DNA from 3 places in the Rhizobium sp. BK661 genome. Region 3 is predicted to be linked to each of the others. Evidence: riboswitches for the same ligand, from Rfam matches in the RefSeq annotation. Region 3 holds a riboswitch; each other region holds the start of a gene.

Region 1 (6,795 bases), on a different contig from region 3:
CCTCGTGCCGCGGGGAGAGGCCGAGCGCGACGACGACGAACTCGTCACCGCCAAAACGGTAGACGCAATCAGCGTTGCCGATCGCGCAGATGCGCTTTGCCACTTCGATCAGCAGCGCATCGCCGCCATTGTGGCCGACAAGGTCATTGACCTTCTTGAAGCCATCAAGGTCGACGGAGAAGATTGTAACATTCTGCTCCCATTCGTCGCCCTCGACATCGGTCTTCGTCCTTCGCGGAAGGACTTTACGCTCGAAGGCATAGCGATTGGGAAGCTTGGTGAGGTGATCGTGGGTTGCCGTCCAGTCGGCCTTGGCCTGGGCGCTGGCCCGCAACTCCATCTCCTTGCGAAGGTCGACGATGCGCAGGATCGAATAGACGAAGCTCATCGCGCCGCCGATGCCGAGCGCGAGGACGAGTTTGTCCGCACCATAATTCTCGTAAGCGCCGACGAAGGCGACGAGCCAGTTATCCAATTCCAGGATCGCGCCGACAAGCCACAGCGTTACTCCCAACGCCATGACCAACAGGCATTGCCTTCCGGCTCTGCTCTGGAAGAATACCGGCATGCTTCACTCCATCTCCACCCGAGCGCCGGTGTATCATTGAAGTCTGAAGCGTTTGTTGAAACCAAAGGGCGAATTCTTGGTATCTGCGCCTACCGTGAGAGGAGGTCGGCTCGAAAGGCGAGCGGTACCACCGCCCGCCTGTCGCTCTCAACGGATCAATAGGGATGCGCCAATGATGAGCAAGAGCAGTGTGACGGCGGCAGTCGTGCGTAGCAGGCGCGTGCGCCGGATCTGCGCGCCGCTCCAATCATAAGGCATTTGGTCCTCCTTGGGGCAAGGAACACGGCCCGACTGTGTCGGGTCGGAAAGCTATGGCATGGTTCGCTTGCGTAAGGCTGATCTAAATTAATGCTCAGAAAATTAGGTTGCCGGGCCTTCCACGCGCAGCGACCACCGGCTGCCATTGCTGGTCATGTGGACAATAGCGAGAGGTTCGATATCGGCGATCCAGAAGGAGGACACCGGAGCTTGTAGCGTGTTGATGATTGCTGCCCTGATGACCGCGGCATGAGTGATGGCGACGCTATGGCCACCGGCCTGCAGGCGCTCGCTCATCCAGGTGTTTACACGCATGCACACGGCGGCGATTGCCTCGCCACCGTGCGGCGCTTCTTCCGGTCGCGCCATCCAAACCGCCAGATTTTCCGGTTCCGCCTGCTGGATCTCCGCAATCGAGCGTCCTGCCCAGCGGCCAAAGTCACAATCGGCGAGCGCCTCGGAAAATTCCGGTTGTAGGCCAAGCGCCTCGGCCGTCTGCCGGGCGCGCAATGCCGGGCTGGCAACCACGCTATCGGCACGCCGGAGCCGAGGGACGATTGCCTTCGTCGCAATGATTGCCTTGTCGTTCAGCGGTTCGTCCTGCGGGAACCGCGCCTCGCGATTGGCGGCTGTCGAACCATGGCAGATCCAGGTGAGGCGCGTCATCACGTTGATCGTCTCCGGATAACGGGGAAGGGGACCTGCCGCTCTATGAAGTTTCGTTGACAGGCTCGAAGCCGCAGATATAACGGTTATGTTGTGGGTTTGGAAACCGGTGAAATTCCGGTGCGGTCGCGCCACTGTGATCAGGATGAGGATACCTCGGACTGGAAGTCAGACCCTGCCACGCAACAATTCTCGACTGAACGCGTCATTCCAGGAGGAATACATGTCTGACTCTACTTTTGCGCCCGTCGCCATACCCGCTCCGATTCCGGTTGGTGAGCTTTTGCCCTGGGCGATCTTCGGCGGTCTGCTGATGCTCATCGCCATCTATTTCGTCGGCACCGAAGAGGGCGCGATGGCGCTTTTCAACGGTATGTACGTGCACGAGTTCGTGCATGACGGCCGGCATCTTCTCGGCTTCCCCTGCCACTAAGGGAGTTCCGAACATGGTTGGAAATCTTTTGCTTCGCGGGATGCTCGCGGGCCTGATCGCTGGCATCCTCGTGTTTGCCTTTGCCCACACCTTCGGTGAGCCGCTGGTAGACCAAGCGATTGCGTTCGAGGAAGCCGCAGCGCAGGCAGCCGGCGAAACGGCCGAACCCGAGATCGTCAGCCGCGCCATGCAGGCCGGCATTGGTCTCTTCACCGGCGTGATGGCTTACAGCATCGCTGTCGGTGGGCTGTTCGCACTGGTTTTTGCCTTTGTCCAAGGCCGCTTCAGTGGTCTCGGGGCACGTGGAACGTCGGCAGTCATCGCGGTTGCGGCCTTCGTCTCCGTTGTTATCGTGCCGAATATCAAATACCCGGCCAATCCGCCGGCGGTCGGCAATCCGGATACGATCGGCGTCAGGACTGAGCTGTTCTTCCTGATGATCGTCGTTTCGATCGCCGCGCTCGTTGCCGCAATTGCGTTTGCACGCCGTCTCACTCCACGGTTCGGTGCCTGGAACGCAGGAATCTCAGCAGGTCTCGCCTATGTCGTCTTCATCGGTGTCGTGCAGTATCTGCTCCCGCCGATCAACGAGGTGCCGGAAGACTATTCGGCGGCGGTCCTTTGGCGTTTCCGTACGACCTCGATCGGCATGCACCTGATCTTGTGGAGCGTCCTCGGTGTGGCCTTCGGTGCGCTCGCCGAGCGCAAGCTTGGCGCCGTTGCAAAGCTGCGCGCTCACGCGCCGGCCTTCCATTGATCGGAGGGGCTCCGGAGCGATCCGGAGCCTCATTCAAACGATGATCTTTCGGCACTCAATTTTCCTTTTGTCCCTGCTCGCGTTGCTACAGTTTTGCTCGGTTGCGGAAGCACACCAGCGCAGCGGCAGCGGACCTCATACCGGCATTGCGATTGCCGAAATCTCACATGGCGAAATGATCATGTTCGCCGAGTATCGCGATCGGATCATCGGTCTCGCGGCCCGCGCGACGGACACGACAGAGCCATTCCGGCGTGTGCTGAACTACGCCCAAATCCAGCATGCCTACTGTTTGTGGGGCAAAATGCCTGGTGGGGTGACCGACGAGGCCAGCCCGTTCAACGAATGCTCGCACGCCTATCTCGCGGCAACGAAGGCCGCGCTGCTATCGATGCGGAGCATGGGCGGCGAGGCTGTCGAAGCCGAGGCCATCGTCTCGGCAATCGATGCCGGCATGGTGCTGCGCGGCTTGGCGTTGATCACCTGCGAGTTTAGCGGAGAGGCGTTCAACACTGCAGATATCGTTCGTCCCTCCTGGAGCGCTGTTCCGCTGCATCCCGCTACTCTGGCGACGTTGACGGCGCTTGCGGCGGCGCTGCTGGCTGCGGTCTATGGCGGGCGGCGCCTGCTTCGACGGATCGCACCCTAACTTTTCTCGACATCGCGGTCGAAGTGCGTTGCAACCAGCATCGCCGTAAGGTGCACGGTGTTCTTCGCGCCGTAGCGCTCTTTCATGCGCTCCAGCCGATGTTCGACGGTTCGATGCGAAATACCGAGATCAGCCGCGATCTCCTTGGCCGTAGCCCCTTCGGTCAAAAGCTGGATCACCGCTTCGTCGGTCGCATCCATGCGAGCCTGCTGCTGAGGCGGGTTGAACATGAACCGCCCGTTCGAAACTGTCAGCAGCCAGGACGGGCGCCGCGCCATTGTCTTTTGGGGAAGGATCAGTCGCTCATATCCGAGATTGACGCCCAGGACCCTCGTTTTGACCAGTTCCATCGACGGTTTCTGCGTCGCAATCACCTCACGATAGCGCGGGATGACAGCCGTTTCCATGTACGTACGGTCCTTGAACTCGCCGATGCGTTGATCAGCGAACAGCTTATTGATGTTCAGCAGGCGTGAGCTGAAGCCAGAGGAGCGTACGACCTTGAGATACCATTGCAGCGGATCCTCTCCATCGAGAACCACAAGTGTCATCCTCATTCTGATCGTTAGGAGATCCACAACGTCGCGATAGATGTCTTCCGGCGCAGCAGGCGGCTGCGGCGTGGTATGCAGCCACGCGTCCAGCAGTTTCTGCGTGACAGTGTGAAATGAGGTGTGCTTGTTCATCAACTCATACGCGATATCTGGAATCGGCATGCAACAACAACCTAAAATGGGTGCAGGTTCAATAGTGACAGCATTCAAATTGTCATAAGGCATTAATTTGAAAATGCATTACTTCCAATCTCTATTCTGGGGTGAATTTCGGTTCGCGCCAATTGCCCGCTATGCGGGTCTTACTTGTCGGTTTGAGGAGGCCCCGAGAGGGCGTCTCGCGAAACTATAGCGAGCAAGCGAGAGGCGCTGTCCTGTCGTCCCGCGCGGAGTAGCAATCGCTACTGGTATCAATCCCCAGAATAGCGCTGCTCCCGCCACGGGTCGCCATGCATATGATAGCCGTTCTGTTCCCAGAAACCCGCGGCGTCGGCCGGCAGCAGCTCGATACGACGCAGCCACTTCGCGCTCTTCCAGAAATAGAGGTGCGGAACCACGAGCCGCATTGGGCCGCCATGGTCACGCGTCAGAGGCACGCCTTCCCAGGATGTTGCCAGGATCGCATCCTCGGCGGCGAAATCCGCGAGCGGCAGGTTCGTCGTGTAACCGTCATAGCTCGTCAGCATCACATAGGAGGCTTCCGGCTTTGGCATCGCCTGATCGAGCAGATCACGGGTCGACACGCCCTTCCACTTGTTGTCATAGCGCGACCACGTCGTCACGCAGTGAATGTCGGTGACCTTGACGCTTTGCTCCAGCGCGTGGAAGGCGGCCCAGGAAAGATCAAGCGGCGTTTCGACAAGCCCCCGGACTTCAAGGCGCCACGTATCCGTCGAGATGATTGGCTGCTGACCCAGATCAAGGACCGGCCAATTCTTGACGAGATGCTGGCCGGGTGGCAGTCGCTCGGCTTGCGGGCGGCTGATGCGGCCGGTGAGGAACTTTCCTTCTGCTGCCCAGCGGCGCTTCGACGTCGTGAGCTTGCTGTCAGTCGGGGTTTGATCGTCGCTCATTGCTGGCCTTTCGCGTTGCAGCGATTAGGCCATTCACCTCCGCGCACTGTCAAGCGTCGCTCCTAGATCGTCGCATGGATCCGGGCCATCGGCTGCGGCGAGAGCATCGAAGAGGTTGAATTTCCGGGGTATTTGCTGAATAAGAGGGACCACCATGGCGCAGTTTTGACGCCTGCGCGCTTTTACAGGACGTCCGGCACATGCTCATTCCCGCCCGGATCGAGAACGATCTGCCATTCTTGACCTCGCTGCGTCGCGATCTGCACGCGCATCCCGAACTTGGCTTCGAGGAGGAGCGCACGAGCGGCATCGTCGCGCAGCTATTGGAAGAGGCGGGCATCAAGGTTCATCTGGGCCTAGGCCGCACCGGCGTTGTCGGTACGTTGCAGGTCGGCAGCGGGACGCGCACGATCGGGCTGCGTGCCGATATGGATGCGCTTGCAATGCCGGAGACCGCGGATCGCCCGTATAAATCCAAATTTGCGGGCAAGATGCATGCCTGCGGGCATGACGGACATACGACCATGCTGCTCGGCGCGGCACGGCATCTGGCGGCAACGCGCGCGTTTTCCGGAACCGTGCATTTCATCTTCCAGCCAGCCGAGGAGGGCAGAGGCGGGGCGCGCAAGATGGTCGAGGACGGCTTGTTTAAGCACTTCCCATGTGATGCCGTCTATGGCCTTCACAACATGCCTGGCCTCGCCGTTGATGAGATCGCCGTGGTCGAAGGGCCGCAACTGGCGTCTTCGGACAGTTGGCGTGTGACCTTCCGGGGTACCGGAACGCATGGTGCCAAGCCGCACCTCGGCAAGGATCCGATCACGGCAGCCGGCACCTTCCTGACCTCGTTGCAGACGATTGTCGGACGTGTCGTCGATCCGTTGCAGCCGGCGGTCGTCAGCGCCTGTTCGCTGCAGGCGGGCGATCCCAAGGCGTTGAACGTGATCCCCGATATCGTCGAAATCGGGGGGACCGCCCGCGCCTATTCGCCTGAGGTCCGCGACCAACTCGAGGAAGAGATCGGACGGCTTGCGAAGGGCACGGCGGCGATGTTCGGCATTGCTGTTGATTACCAGTTCGAACGGCGCATCCCGCCTGTGGTCAACGACAGCGATGCGACCGCGCGTGCGTTAGGCGCTGCCGGAGCGGTGTTCGGGGACAAGGTGCGTACCAGCTTCCCGCCGTCGACGGCAGGCGATGATTTCGCCTTCTTCGGCCAGAATGCGCCGGGATGTTACGTCTGGCTCGGGAACGGTCCTGCCGTCGATGGCGCCCTGCACCACAACACCGCCTATGATTTCAATGACCATGCGCTTGGTTATGGCGCGGCCTTCTGGACGGCTCTGGTCGAGCGTGAGCTGAAGGCTACGCTGTAGATCGTTTGAGCGATTGATAGATTGAGCAGGCGGGCAGCAGTGCCCGGATGCTGAGGTTATTCGCTCTCGAGAATCTCGATTACGGGGCTTTCGAGCACTTCGCCGGTCAGAACGTCGGATATCCCTCGATCCGTCTGATGCGGGCCGACGTTGCAGGCAAGCGTGGCGCCGAAGCATGCCTTGAAAACTAGGTAGGGCGGTTTCCAGTCAACGATCTTTTCCATCGCCTTGCGGATCGCTCGGAAGGACGCCGCCGTTTCTGCCAATGGGGCTTCCGTCACGAGGCCCGACACCGGCAGCGGCAGAAGCGCTTCGATCTGGCCATCTTTGGCGACGGCCATGCCGCCGCCCGCTGATATCACCGCGTTGGCGGCGACTGCCATGTCGCGAGCGTTGCCGCCGAAGACGGTAAGGTTGTGGCTGTCGTGCGAGACAGTCGTGCAGAAGGCTCCTCGCCATTC
Region 2 (6,795 bases), 120 kb from region 3:
CGCTCGCCAGTCCACATCGCACCCTTGATGAACTGCACGACGGCCGAAGGCTTGCCATGCGCGATGTGCCGGAAGATCATCCCGAAGGCGGACGAAGACTTGCCCTTGCCCTTGCCGGTATGGACAATGATAAGGCCCTTCTCATCGGTCTTTGAGGCCATGATCTTGTCGCGGGCAGCCTTCTTCTTCGCCATCTTCTCGGCGTGGCGGGCGTCGTCGTGGCCAGCGGCTTCGGTGGTTTCGTCGGTCATCTCAATGTTCCCCGGATACAAGCTTGCCCTGATGCAAGCCGAATGTGTCTGAAAGGTCGAACCGCGCGGAATTGCTGCGCGGCGTCCAGAGGCGGCGATCGATCGCTTCCAGCAGCCGCTCCTTCATGTCGGCGAAGGCGGCGGGATTCTTCTCGATCATGAAATCGCGGACCTCAGCATCCACCACGAAAGCCTGGTACACGGCTTCGAAGTGATGGTTGCCAACGGCGCCCGTGGTTGCCGCAAAGGCAAAGAGGTAATCGACGGTCGCGGCAATCTCGAAGGCACCCTTGTAGCCATGGCGCATGACGCCATCGATCCACTTCGGATTGACGACGCGGCCACGCACGACGCGACCGATCTCTTCCTCCAGCGAACGGATCACCGGCTTCTCCGGCCTCGAATGGTCGTTGTGATAGATCGATGGCCGATCGCCCGCCAGCGTTTCGGCCGCAGCCGCCATCCCGCCCTCGAACTGGTAATAATCGTCGCTGTCGAGAAGGTCGTGTTCGCGATTGTCCTGGTTCTGCACGACTGCCTGGATCGAGCGCAGCCGTTCTTCGAAGACACCGCGCTCCGCCCGACCCTCTTCGCCAGCGCCATAAGCGTAGCTTCCCCAGACAAGGTAGGCCTCGGCCAGATCGGCGCGACGCTCCCATCCCTTTTCGTCGATCAGCGCCTGCAGACCGGCACCGTAAGCGCCTGGCTTCGAGCCGAAAATTCGATAGCCGGCCCGGCGGTCAGCCTGCGCTGCATCCAGTCCAGCGGCTTCAAGTCGGGCTGCTTCACCGCGCATGCGCTCGGCAATCGGATTGTCCGCAGCATCTTCTTCCAGCGCCCCGACGGCGCGGATTGCCTTATCGAACAGCGCGATCTGTTCTGGAAAGGCGTCCCGGAAGAAGCCGGAGATACGCAGCGTCACATCGACACGCGGCCGACGCAGCAGCGCCGGCGGAATGATTTCATAGCCGGTGACGCGCCGCGAGGTCATGTCCCACACCGGCTTCACACCGATCAGGGCGAGCGCCTGGGCGATATCGTCGCCGCCAGTGCGCATGTTCGAGGTGCCCCAGGCCGTCAGGCCGAAGGAGACCGGCCATTCGCCGTGATCCTGCACGTAACGGCGGACCAGCAGTTCCGCGGACTTTTTCCCGAGCTCATAGGCCGCCGGCGTCGGCACGGCCCGGCTGTCGACCGAGTAGAAATTTCGTCCGGTCGGCAGCACGTCCGGTCGGCCCCGCGTCGGAGCCCCGGATGGTCCCGGCGCCACGAAACGGCCGTCGAGCCCTCGAAGCAGGCCTTCGATCTCAGCCGTCCCGCAGGCGAGAACGGCAGGCTTGAGCCGCGTTTCGATCTCCGCGAGAACCGTGCGGGTGGCCTCCCAACTTTCCAGGCAACCAAACTCGCCGGCGACCAGCCGTGCCGCAAGCAGTTCGATCCGCTCGACGGTGTCGCCGTTCGTCCGCCATGTGGCATCCGTGACTCTTGCAAGAATACCGGGCAGTGGCCCGCTCCAAACTCCGGCCATGTCGCAGTCGAGCGGGTCGAACTCCAAGCACAGATCCGCGGCAATCGCACGCTGAAGGCTGCGGTCACCGCCCTGCCCGAGCCCGCGCGGAACCCTGGCCAGCGCCACCGTCAAATCCGTCAGCAGCCGGCCCTGCGGCGAGACGCCGAAGACATGCAGGCCGTCGCGGATCTGCAACTCCTTGAGATCGCAGAGATAGGCATCGAGCTTCTTCAATGCCGCGGTCTCGCTCTCTCCCTTGTCGATGCCGGCATCGCGATCGAGGCCGATATCCGCCACTAGTTCGAGGATCTGCTTGCTGAGAAGCCGAATGCGGCGCGGATCGCCGCCCGACGCCTCGTAATATTCGTCGACCAGCGCCTCCAGATCCTTCAGCGGTCCATAGCTCTCGGCGCGCGTTAGCGGCGGCGTCAGATGATCGATGATGACCGCGCCGGCGCGGCGCTTCGCCTGCGTTCCCTCGCCGGGATCGTTGACGATGAAGGGATAGAGATGCGGCATGGGGCCGAGGATGGCTTCCGGGTAGCATTCCTCTGACAGCGCCAGAGCCTTGCCGGGCAGCCATTCCAGATTGCCGTGCTTGCCCATGTGAATGACGGCGTGAGCGCCGAACTCATGGCGAAGGAAGGCATAGAAGGCGAGATAACCGTGCGGTGGGACGAGATCCGGAGAATGGTAGCTTTCCTTCGGATCGATGTTGTAGCCGCGCGCCGGCTGGATACCGACCAGCACCTGGCCAAGCCGCATGAACGGCAGCGCAAAGGCGCCATCCACGACATAGGGATCGGCCTCCGGTGCACCCCAGCGGGCGCCGATTTCATCCTGAATCTTTTTCGGAAGATTTTCGAAGAAAGCTTTGTAACGACTCAAGGAAAGCGATTCGCGGATAAGCTTGCCGTCGCTGCCGGAGTTCGTCGGCCCTTCCATGAGACGCCGGATCAGCGCGTCGCCATCGTCAGGCACGTCTGCAACCGAATAGCCGGCTGCGCACATGGCTTTGAGCACCTCAACGGTGCCTGCGGGGGTGTCCAGCCCGACCCCATTGCCGAGCCTGCCGTCACGGTTTGGATAATTCGCAAGGACAAGCGCGATGCGCCGCTCGCCGGCGGCCGTGGTGCGCAGCTGCGCCCAATTGGCCGCAAGTCGAGCGGTATAGCGCATCCGCTCGAGGTCGGGCTCGCTGCCGACGATGTTGACCTCGACCCTCGCATCGTAGCGGGCGGCTGATTTGAAGGAGACGGCACGCGACAGCACGCGGCCGTCCACCTCGGGCAGCGCGACGTTCATGCCGAGATCGCGCGCCGAAAGCCCCTGCGAAGACGCGGCCCAGGCCTCACGTGACGAGGCCGAAAAGATCGCCTGCAGCACGACGGCGTCGTTGGCCTCGAGAACGGTCGGCTCGCGATCCGCGCCCGGCGCCGACACGGCGAAACCAGTCGTGTTGATCACCACCTCGGGCTTGATGACATCAAACACGCTCTTCAGAATGCCCTTCGACACAGGATCCTTCAGACTGTAGGCGAATACCGGCAGCGGCCGGATACCTTCCGCCAGCAGCGTGTCGACCAGGGCCTCGACCGGTCGTGTCTCACCGCTCTGCACGAGCGCGCGATAGAAACTGATAGCTACAGTAGGGGCTCCGCTTTCCCAAGCAGCGCCAAGCCGCTCGTCGCAAGCCGCTGTCCAGTCGTCGACGCCAAGCACGCCCTTGCCCGGCCACCAGATGCCGGCCTTCATCAGCGGCGATGCCGCTTCCGGTTTCTCCGCTCCTGCCAACATCGCACCGGCATAGGCGAGAAACGCCCGAGAATTGCCGTCGCCACCCTCGATCAGGTAGGCCCAAAGCGCATTCAGATCCTCAAGCGGAACATTCGAAAACGGCGTCAAACCCGCATCCGGCTTAGAATCTCCCGGTAAAACCGCAATCAGCGCGCCGGATCGCGCCGCCGCGGCATGAAGCGCCTCCAGCGCATAGTGAAAGTAGCTGGCGCCACCCAGCGCCCTCACGACGATCAGCTTCGCATGCCGGGCCGTCCGCTCGATGTAGGCATCGACCGACATCGGATGCTTGAGGCTCATCAGGCTTGCCAGCCGCAGCGAGAAGCCGGCCGCCGCTTCGTCATAAGCGGCGGCGATCGCGGCAAGCTCGGTATCGGCGGCTGACAGGAACAGGACGTCGCCGGGAGACTGACCGAGATCGATCGCCTCCTCGCCGTCGCTGATCGTTCCCTGCTGTGCCAGAAGCAGATGCATTAGACTGCCTTATGCCAGCGCTTCGATCGCCTTGCGCACCGCTGCCTCGTCCATTTCGTGCAGACCGATGACAACAAGACGGGTGCCGCGCGCTTCGCCAGGCGCCCAGGCGCGATCGAAATAGTGGTCGATACGGCTGCCGACTGCCTGCAACTGCAGACGCATCGGCTTGCCGGGGACATCGACGAATCCCTTGAGCCGCAGCACGTCATGCTCGCCGATGATGCCTTTCAGGGCATCTACGAAGGCTGCCGGATCGGCAATAGCGCCGAGTTCCACCACGAAGCTGTCGAACTCATCGTGATCGTGGGGAACGCCATCCTCATGCTCGAGCTCATGATGAGACTTGCGATTGACCACATCGCCTTCGGTGCCAACGCCGAGCCCGAGCAGCACGCTCGCGGGAACCTCGCCGTTGCGCGCCTCGATCATGACGGGCTTGCGGGCAATGCGCGACGCGACCTCATCGCGCACGCGGCCAAGACCGTCGGCATCGAGAAGATCGGTCTTGTTGAGCACGATCAGATCGGCGCAGGTCAGCTGGTCCTCGAAAAGCTCCTCGATCGGGCTCTCGTGGTCGAGCGACTCGTCTTCCACGCGGCGAGCCTCGACGGCATCGTGATCATCGGCAAAGCGGCCGGCGGCAACGGCGGCGCTGTCGACGACAGTAATCACGCCATCGACAGTGACCTGCGTGCGGATATCAGGCCAGTTGAAGGCGGCAACGAGCGGCTGCGGCAGCGCCAGGCCGGAAGTTTCGATGACGATGTGGTCGGGGCGCTGCTCGCGCTCCAGAAGCTTGGTCATCGTCGGAATGAAGTCGTCGGCCACCGTGCAGCAGATGCAGCCGTTGGTCAGCTCGATAATGTCATCCTCGGTGCAGTTCTCCGCGCCGCAGCCCTTCAGCACGTCGCCGTCGACGCCGAGATCGCCGAACTCGTTGATGATAAGCGCGATCTTCTTGCCGTTCGTGTTGGAAAGCAGATTGCGGATCATCGTCGTCTTGCCGGCGCCGAGGAAGCCGGTGATGACGGTCGCCGGAATTTTCTGCTGGTTCATGAATTCAACCCTTCATCTTCAGCGGCAGACCTGCCGCGATAAAATACACATCCGCGGCCTCGGCCGCGATCATTTGATGCAAGCGACCGGCGTGATCGCGGAACTCCCGCGCCATGCGGTTCTCAGGAACGATACCGAGACCGACCTCGTTGGAAACGATGACGAGCCGAGCACGCGCTGTCGCCAGATACGCGGCAAGCGAAGCAAACTCGGCCTCCATGTCGCGCGCCTCCATCATCAGATTGGTAACCCAAAGCGTCAGGCAATCGACGAGGATCGCCCGCCCCTCGCCGTCGATCGCTCGCAGGCAGCCGACTAGATCAAGAGGCTCTTCATGGGTGTGCCAGAGCTCGCCACGATCGGCCTTGTGCTTGTCGATCCGGGCGCGCATTTCCTCGTCCCAGGCCCGGCCCGTCGCCACGTAATGGCGCTCCAGCTCGCTTGAGGCGACCAGTTGTTCGGCAAAACGTGATTTTCCCGAGCGCGCGCCGCCCAGGACGAAGGTCGCACCGGAGGATATCGGGCTCATGGCAGATGATATCCGATCTGCGGGACGCTGCCGCAAAGGAGCGGAATGGCTGTTGGACGCAGCCGAAAACTCTTTTGTTCAGCCATGACAACCTCCGTGCTGGCAGCGGGCATAAGCCCAGGGATGGGCTTCTCGCCCGGCACGGTTGGCAGGTCTCCTGGCTCGCGGGTCTTGGCCGCGATCGGGGCGGACCGGAAACCGGTCGCCCCAGATCGTGCCAGCGGATTTTCCTCGCCTTCCCGGCTGCATTTCATGAAAAGGCGGACGATTCGTAGACGTAAGAGGCGTCCTGCCCCGGTTGATCATGATGCACTGCCAGTGACTTTTCCGTCGCCATCTCCGCGCCGCCCGCCTGCACCATTGCAGGCTGTCATCAACGCGAAAACAACGCCGGACGGAAAACCCTGACCGCTCTACAGTCGCGGGGTCGGCTATGATGACGGTGCCCGGATTGGGTCCACCGCTTCACATTCCCTTTTCATCCGCACCGATTCAACCGGTCCGGAACCATCCGTTGTGAACTCATCGTTAGGCAAGGCCCTTGGTGAAGTCAATCGGAAGCCGATGCGCGCCTCGGCACGGTATACTGCCGGACCCGCTCTCAACACGACCTTCTCTACCAAATTCATCGTCTTTTATCAGTTACTTACGTCACAAATTATTGTTGCGATCGCCGGTCTTTTGCCGCAATTGCGTCGCAAGCGGGTCGCGCCACCGATTTGCCCTTCCCTCCCTTCCACTTGATCGCGCCCACTGCCGCCTAGTTTTCCCGTGATGCTCCTAAGAATCGATATCCGCCGTTTCGGTCCATTCCATACCCTTCTCGACATCGGGCGGATGCGCGCACTGCTGCGACGCACTGAGCTGGGGATGGTCATCGCGGGCGCGATCGTCGGCGTTATCTCCGGACTTGCGGTGACGGGCATGAGCCTCGTTTCCCGCGAAATGCACAGTCTGATCTTCGGAATCAGCGATATCGAGCGGCTGAGTTCCTCGCAGATCGACAACAAGCTGCTGTTGCTGACGGCGCCTGTCTGCGGCGGCATACTATTGGGTCTGATGCTCTTCGTGCTTGCCAAAACGCGCAAGAAGCCGATGGTTGACCCGATCGAGGCTAACGCGCTGCATGGCGGCCGACTATCGCTCACCGACAGTATTCTGGTGGCGGTCCAGAA
Region 3 (6,795 bases):
ACGACAGGCAGGCCGATGCAGAGGTGACGCAGGCGAGTGGTCTTCGAAAGCCGCGGAAAGTGGCGCCAGGCGAAATGCCAGAGCGCGGCAATCGCGGCAACGGAAAGAATGATGCCAACCAGCATGGCGACGGCGGTCCACGGTCGGTCGCGCACCATCACCGGCAGCAATTCCATGATCTGCCGTCCGAAGAGGACGTCTGACGGATAAAGAGGATCCGAAAGGTAGTGCTGCTTTTGGTTGGAGACGATAGCCGGGACGATAACCACCGGCAGAACGATCAATGCCGAAATGAATCGCCTTCCCAGGGCTGCATCCAGAGAGAGCATCAGAACGGTCAGCATCGCGACGGTGGTGATACCGGGACGTGCCGGCGACGTCAGGAATTCCCCAACGTCGGCCAGCCCATCGCGCGCAATAATTTCAACCGCTACGGTGGCGAAAACGGCAATGAGAGCGGAAAGGCTGATGGCCAGGGCCGTCCGTATAGCCGGCGACCGTGCGCTTCCCCGGACACCGGTGGAAAGCGACGCAACCCGCGTTGCCGCTGCGGACCTCATTACCAACGCGATCAACTGAAAAACTCCAACGTCATAAAAGCTTCACTGAACTGTCACACCTTCGTCATGAACGCTAGATGAACCGTTAGGTTTCCAGCATTTGTGATTGGTGGATAAGGGCCGAGGGCCGTGTGCCCGACACCCATCGCTACCCCGCGTCGACTTGTGCTCGGTGGCGAGGCATCGTAGGTCAGGGGAATCGATGTCAGGAGGATTTAGATTGAGAAGTTCCGTCGAGATCTACAATGTCAGAACGGGCGAGGCGCGCGTCGTCTGGCAGACCGCGCAATTGGTGGAAGCGCCGAACTTTTCGCCGGACGGAAGCTATCTTCTGCTGAATGGCGACGGGCTTCTTTACCGGCTGGCGCTAGACGGTTCGGGCAAGGTCGCGAAGGTGGATACTGGCTTTGCCAGGACCTGCAACAATGATCATGGCATCTCGCCTAACGGCCGTGAGATCGTCATCTCCGATAAGACGGAATTCGGGAAGTCGACGATCTATGTGCTTCCCGCCGAAGGCGGGACGCCGCGACTTGTGACGCAAAATCAGCCGTCCTATTGGCACGGCTGGTCGCCCGACGGAAAAGAGCTCGCCTATTGCGGCATCCGCAACGACCTGTTCGATATCTACACGATCTCTGTGGCAGGCGGCGAAGAAAAGCGTCTAACGCATGGCGAAGGACGCAATGACGGGCCGGACTATTCCGCGGACGGCCAATGGATCTATTTCAATTCCAGCCGTACCGGCCTCATGCAGATCTGGCGGATCCATCCCGACGGGACCGGGCTCGAGCAGATCACCGGCGACAACTACGGGAACTGGTTCGCTCATCCGTCGCCCAACAATGACAAGGTTCTGATCCTCTCTTACGACCCTGACGTCTTCGATCATCCGCGCGATCTCCACGTTCGCCTGCGGCTGATGGACATGGACGGCGGAAATCTGAGGACGCTCTTCGATCTCTTCGGCGGACAGGGAACGATCAACGTGCCCAACTGGTCGCCTCTAGGCGATGAGTTCGCCTATGTACGTTATTACCCGGTCTCTGCGTAAAGGATTGCATCGAGCGATTTTTACCGGCATAGACCCTCCGTCGGGTGCCCGTCTCAGGCGGGAGAATCGGGAATTCGGTGAGAGACCGGAACGTGCCCAGCGCTGTAAGGCTGACGTCTGCCGCATCAAGCCACTGGTCCAGCACCGGGAAGGCGCGGCAGTCGGATGACGCCAAGTCAGAAGACCGGCCCGACATCGTAGACTGACCTGCGTGGACGGCGGGCGGTTGTGTTGTTGGGGATTGACGATGCGACCAGACCATTCAGGCTCCCTGTCGGGAGCCGCAGCCTTTTCGACCGAGGAACGTGACGCCGTTTATCGTGCGATCTCGACGCGTCGCGATGTCCGTTCGGAGTTTCTCCCGGATCCGATACCGGACGACGTTGTCCGCAGGCTCTTGACCGCCGCGCACCACGCGCCGTCGGTTGGGTTCATGCAGCCTTGGAATTTCGTCCTGGTGCGCGATCAGCAGGTGAAAGAGGCAGTATGGCAAGCCTTCGATCGCGCCAATCGCGAGGCCAGCGAGATGTTTGCGGGCGAGCGGCAGCAGCTCTACCGGTCGCTGAAGCTTGAAGGCATCCGCGCCGCACCGCTCAGCATCTGCGTGACCTGCGATCCGGATCGCTGCGGCGACGTCGTTCTTGGCCGAACGCACAATCGGCGGATGGATTCCTATTCGACGGTGTGCGCCGTGCAGAATCTGTGGCTGGCTGCCCGAGCCGAAGGTATCGGGGTTGGTTGGGTGAGCATTTTTCACGAGTCCGATATCAAGCAAATCCTCGGTGTGCCGGATCGCGTCGAGATCGTTGCCTGGCTCTGCGTCGGCTATGTCGATCAGCTCTATGACCAGCCGGAGCTGGCGGCCAAAGGTTGGCGTCAGCGGCTGCCGCTGGAGGAACTCGTGTTCACTGACCGTTGGGACAATTCGCTGGACTGAGGGTGGCTATTGTTGCTGCGGCTGAGGGCCCGGCTTTGCCGGGTTCTTCAGGTCGATCGTGCCTTGGTCGCCGGCCAGGAACTGTGGGCCGATCTGGCGGACCTTGCTGGTTGCCGGATCGTAAGGCCTGTCAGGTGCCTGTGGCTGCGAAGCCGCGGGGGTAACGGACTGGACCTTGGCCTCGGGCTTTTTGGTTTCGATCGTCGTAATTGATCCCTGCTGTGGAGGTTCGCTGATCGATTGGCTTTTTCGCATCCGCTCGTAGTAGCCGTTGAGATCGCAACTGCAGGACGATTTTTCGCCAGGCTTGCGGTTCTTGTAGGCGAAGGCATTCGGCATGGCGCTGTAGGGAGCGCCCGTCGCGGCCGAAATCATCTGTGATGTCTCGGTGCTGGAGACGTCATGATAGAAAAGCTCGGTGTCGATCCCTGGACACATCTTCGAGCAGGTATCGGCGTCACGGGGGAAGTCCTGGGAGGTCGCATTCGAGCTCAATGGGAAGAAGCCGCCGTCGCAGGTTCGGACACAAACGGTGTTCAGATGAGAGAGAGTCGACATGCCGAAACCGTATCGGCGCTGGTTAGGATCGTCACCTAAAGGTATGAAGGTGTCGTTGCGCATAGCCTGGTCTTCGATGCTCGGCGGCGCCGCGTATCCCTCTGCGCGGTCCTCGGGCCACTGCTCGTCATTGCAGCCGTTGTCGTCGAGTGCCGCCAGCAGCTCGTTTCTCGTGCGCACATCCTGGCTCTGGCCACGCAATTCATCGCGCCGCTGCTGCAGATAACGGATGTTGTCGACCATCTTGCTCTCTGCGCGCTCGAGCTCGCCGCAATAGCCGTCGTCATCGCCGATCACGACCATGCTGCCGCTCGTGCAACCGTTCTGGCGCAGATCGCTGCGGAGCTTGCGCAGTTCAAGGTTCTGTTCTGCAATGGCACTGGCGAATTTGCGCACCTCTGGCGTGGTGCCAATGATCTCAGGCAGGTCGGCGAGCCGCGCCCGCAGGTCGCCACAGATTGCCGGCACCTGCGCATGGGCCAGGCCGGTGAAGGCAAGCACTGTTGCGAGTGACAGAATCCAGCGGTTCAAGGCACGGTCCCATCGGTAAGCAAATACGAGCGGTCATAGGCGCGGCGTTGTGCCTCACCTCTGCCGCGAGCCTGCTTGTAGCAGGCTGCGGTTGAAATCTTAGCGCATTTTCACCATCGGCCGCAAATCACGCTGGCTGTGAAGCCTCAACGACGGCGAGGGCGGCCATGTTGACGACGCCGCGCGAGGTCACGGACGGCGCGAGGATATGTGCCGGGAGTGCAGCGCCAAGCAGGATCGGTCCCACATGCAATCCGTCGATCATCGATTTCACGACGCCGAGCGTGATGTTTGCCGCATCGAGGTTCGGGAAGACCAGCAGGTTCGCTTCGTCGTGCAGGGTTGTGTCAGGCATGACCCGCTTGCGCAGGGCGTCGGAGATGGCGCTTTCGCCGTGCATCTCGCCGTCCACTTCGAGCTCAGGCGCAGCCTCGCGCACAAGCTGAAGCGCAGCGCGCATCTTCGTCGCACTCTCGGACTCACGCGAACCGAAATTCGAATGGGATACCAAAGCAGCGCGCGGCGTGATGCCGAAGCGCTTGATTTCCTCGGCGGCAAGAACTGTCGACTCGGCAATTTCTTCGGCACTCGGATTGAAGGTGACGTAGGTGTCGGTGAAGAAAGTGGCGCCGCGCTGGGAAATCAGGAGGCTGAGGGCGGAGAAATCGCAGACGTCGTGCCTCTTGCCGATGATCTGACGGACATCGCGGAGATGCTTTTCATAGCGGCCTTCGAGGCCGCAGATCAGTGCATCCGCTTCGCCCCGCTTCAGCGCCAGTGCACCGATCACAGTTGTGTTCGTACGAACGATCGTGCGCGCGGCCTCCGGAATGACCCCACGGCGTCCGACCAGCGAGAAGTAGAGATCGACATACTCGCGGAAGCGCGGGTCGTCTTCCGGGTTGATGACGGCGAAATCCGAAAGCGGCCGGATGCGCAGGCCGTAGCGCTGCAGGCGTGTTTCGATGACCGATGGGCGGCCGATCAGGATTGGCTCGGCAATGCCTTCCTCAAGCAGAACCTGCGCGGCGCGCAGGACGCGCTCGTCTTCGCCTTCGGAGAAGATTACCCGCTTGCGCTCGGCATTCTTCGCGGCGGCAAAGATCGGCTTCATGATGAAGCCCGAACGGAAGACGAAGCGGTTAAGCTGGTCGAGGTAGGCGTCGAAATCTGCGATCGGACGCAACGCGACGCCGCTTTCGGCCGCGGCCTTTGCGACCGCCGGGGCGATGCGCAGGATCAGGCGCGGGTCGAAGGGCGAGGGGATCAGGTAGTTGGGGCCAAAGACAGGAGTTTCGCCCGAATACGCCCGGGCGGCGACGTCGGATGGTTCCTCGCGCGCAAGGGCCGCGATGGCGCGCACGGCGGCCATCTTCATTTCTTCGTTGATCGTGACTGCGCCGCAATCCAACGCACCGCGGAAGATATAGGGGAAGCAGAGAACGTTGTTCACCTGGTTCGGGAAATCGGAACGACCAGTGCAGATCATCGCATCGGGACGCGCTGCCCGGGCGAGATCGGGCATGATCTCCGGGGTCGGATTGGCGAGCGCCATGATCAGTGGGTTTTCGGCCATTTGCGCCAGCAGTTCCGGCTTCAGCACGCCGGCTGCGGAAAGGCCAAGGAAAACATCGGCCCCACCGATGTTCTCGGCAAGCGTGCGGGTGTCGCTTTTCTGGGCGTAAACGCTCTTCCATTCGTCCATCAGTTCGGTGCGGCCCTCGTAGACCAGACCTTCGATGTCGTGGACCCAGATATTTTCGCGCCTGGCGCCCAGCGTGACGAGCAGATTAAGGCAGGCAAGGGCGGCAGCACCTGCGCCGGAGGCGACGATCTTGACCTCGTCGATTTTCTTGTTCGCCAGTTCGAGGCCATTGAGGATCGCCGCGGCGACGATGATGGCAGTGCCGTGCTGGTCATCGTGGAAAACCGGGATCTTCATGGTCTCGCGAAGGCGGCGCTCGATCTCGAAACATTCCGGCGCCTTGATATCCTCGAGATTAATGCCGCCGAAGGTCGGCTCGAGCGAAGCGACGGTCGAGACCATATGATCAACGCTCGATGCCTCGACTTCGATGTCGAAGACGTCAATGTTGGCGAATTTCTTAAAGAGGACGGCCTTGCCTTCCATGACAGGCTTTGAGGCGAGTGGGCCGATATTGCCGAGCCCGAGAACGGCGGTGCCGTTGGATATGACCGCTACGAGATTGGCGCGCGACGTGTAGTCGGCGGCCGTCTCCGGATTGTCGCGGATTGCGAGACAGGGTGCTGCAACACCGGGGGAATAAGCCAATGCCAGGTCGCGCTGGTTGCCGAGCGGCTTGATCGCTTGAATCTCGAGCTTGCCCGGACGCGGATAGCGATGGAAATAGAGCGCCTGCTCATCGAGGCTTCCACCTACCAAATTCTTTTCCGTCTTGGACTTTTCGTGATGATCCATCATCGCCTCCGGGCTGCCGCATGCTGTCTTGAAGTGTTTTCAATACATCAATCGGCATGGCGGAACAGTCGGAATTTCCATCTAAATGCGAAAACAACGCGAATCTCTCCTGGCATCCGCGCAGGTCGACAGGAGCCGGGAAAATCAACCGGGAAAGCGGCGTGTCATCTTCCTGAAACACGACTCTGGTTTTGGAGAGGCAGGTGAACGATGGGACACGAGCAGGATGCTTGTGAGGGACAACATGGATACGCGGCACTTCCGTACGCTTTTCATTTCCGATGTGCATCTCGGCTCCAAGGCCGCGAAGGTGGACTTCCTGTTGGATTTTCTCAAGCATCACGACGCGGACACGATCTTTCTTGTCGGCGATATCGTCGATGGTTGGCGGCTGAAGCGAAGCTGGTACTGGCCGCAGGATTGCAACGACGTTGTGCAGAAGCTGCTGCGCAAAGCGCGCAAAGGCACGCGGGTTATCTATATCCCGGGCAATCACGACGAATTCCTCCGTGACTTTCCAGGCACCCATTTCGGCGGCATCGAGGTTGCCGAGCGGATGATGCACGAAACGGCCGACGGCAAGAAATACCTGGTCCTGCATGGCGACGAGTTCGACGTCGTCGTCCGCAATGCGCGCCTTCTCGCCTATCTCGGCGACTGGGCTTACGACATGGCGATCATGATCAACATCGGCCTGGCAGCGATCCGCCGCAAG

The links. A riboswitch is a leader RNA that binds a small molecule or an ion and turns the genes downstream of it on or off. The one in region 3 is predicted to bind cobalamin.
Region 1: it holds a riboswitch for cobalamin, as region 3 does, so the genes downstream of both, FHX16_RS14255 (CbtB-domain containing protein) here and bluB (5,6-dimethylbenzimidazole synthase) in region 3, are expected to answer to the same signal.
Region 2: it holds a riboswitch for cobalamin, as region 3 does, so the genes downstream of both, cobU (bifunctional adenosylcobinamide kinase/adenosylcobinamide-phosphate guanylyltransferase) here and bluB (5,6-dimethylbenzimidazole synthase) in region 3, are expected to answer to the same signal.

The regions. Positions count from the first base shown of each region.
Region 1 covers NZ_JANTYT010000005.1:355,750-362,544, forward strand. Annotated here, with positions in the region: gene FHX16_RS14245 (bifunctional diguanylate cyclase/phosphodiesterase) at 1-568, opposite strand, end outside; gene FHX16_RS14250 (histidine phosphatase family protein) at 929-1,492, opposite strand; cobalamin riboswitch at 1,536-1,687, shown strand; gene FHX16_RS14255 (CbtB-domain containing protein) at 1,716-1,925, shown strand; gene FHX16_RS14260 (CbtA family protein) at 1,939-2,682, shown strand; gene FHX16_RS14265 (hypothetical protein) at 2,723-3,331, shown strand; gene FHX16_RS14270 (helix-turn-helix transcriptional regulator) at 3,328-4,110, opposite strand; gene FHX16_RS14275 (sulfite oxidase-like oxidoreductase) at 4,296-4,958, opposite strand; gene FHX16_RS14280 (M20 aminoacylase family protein) at 5,159-6,334, shown strand; gene FHX16_RS14285 (adenine deaminase) at 6,391-6,795, opposite strand, start outside.
Region 2 covers NZ_JANTYT010000004.1:134,111-140,905, reverse strand. Annotated here, with positions in the region: gene cobO (cob(I)yrinic acid a,c-diamide adenosyltransferase) at 1-251, opposite strand, end outside; gene cobN (cobaltochelatase subunit CobN) at 253-4,032, opposite strand; gene cobW (cobalamin biosynthesis protein CobW) at 4,042-5,091, opposite strand; gene cobU (bifunctional adenosylcobinamide kinase/adenosylcobinamide-phosphate guanylyltransferase) at 5,096-5,620, opposite strand; cobalamin riboswitch at 5,750-6,147, opposite strand; gene FHX16_RS11340 (chloride channel protein) at 6,395-6,795, shown strand, end outside.
Region 3 covers NZ_JANTYT010000004.1:258,391-265,185, forward strand. Annotated here, with positions in the region: gene FHX16_RS11965 (LTA synthase family protein) at 1-575, opposite strand, end outside; gene FHX16_RS11970 (hypothetical protein) at 781-1,614, shown strand; cobalamin riboswitch at 1,640-1,822, shown strand; gene bluB (5,6-dimethylbenzimidazole synthase) at 1,862-2,551, shown strand; gene FHX16_RS11980 (DUF2865 domain-containing protein) at 2,558-3,640, opposite strand; gene FHX16_RS11985 (NADP-dependent malic enzyme) at 3,768-6,080, opposite strand; gene FHX16_RS11990 (UDP-2,3-diacylglucosamine diphosphatase) at 6,307-6,795, shown strand, end outside.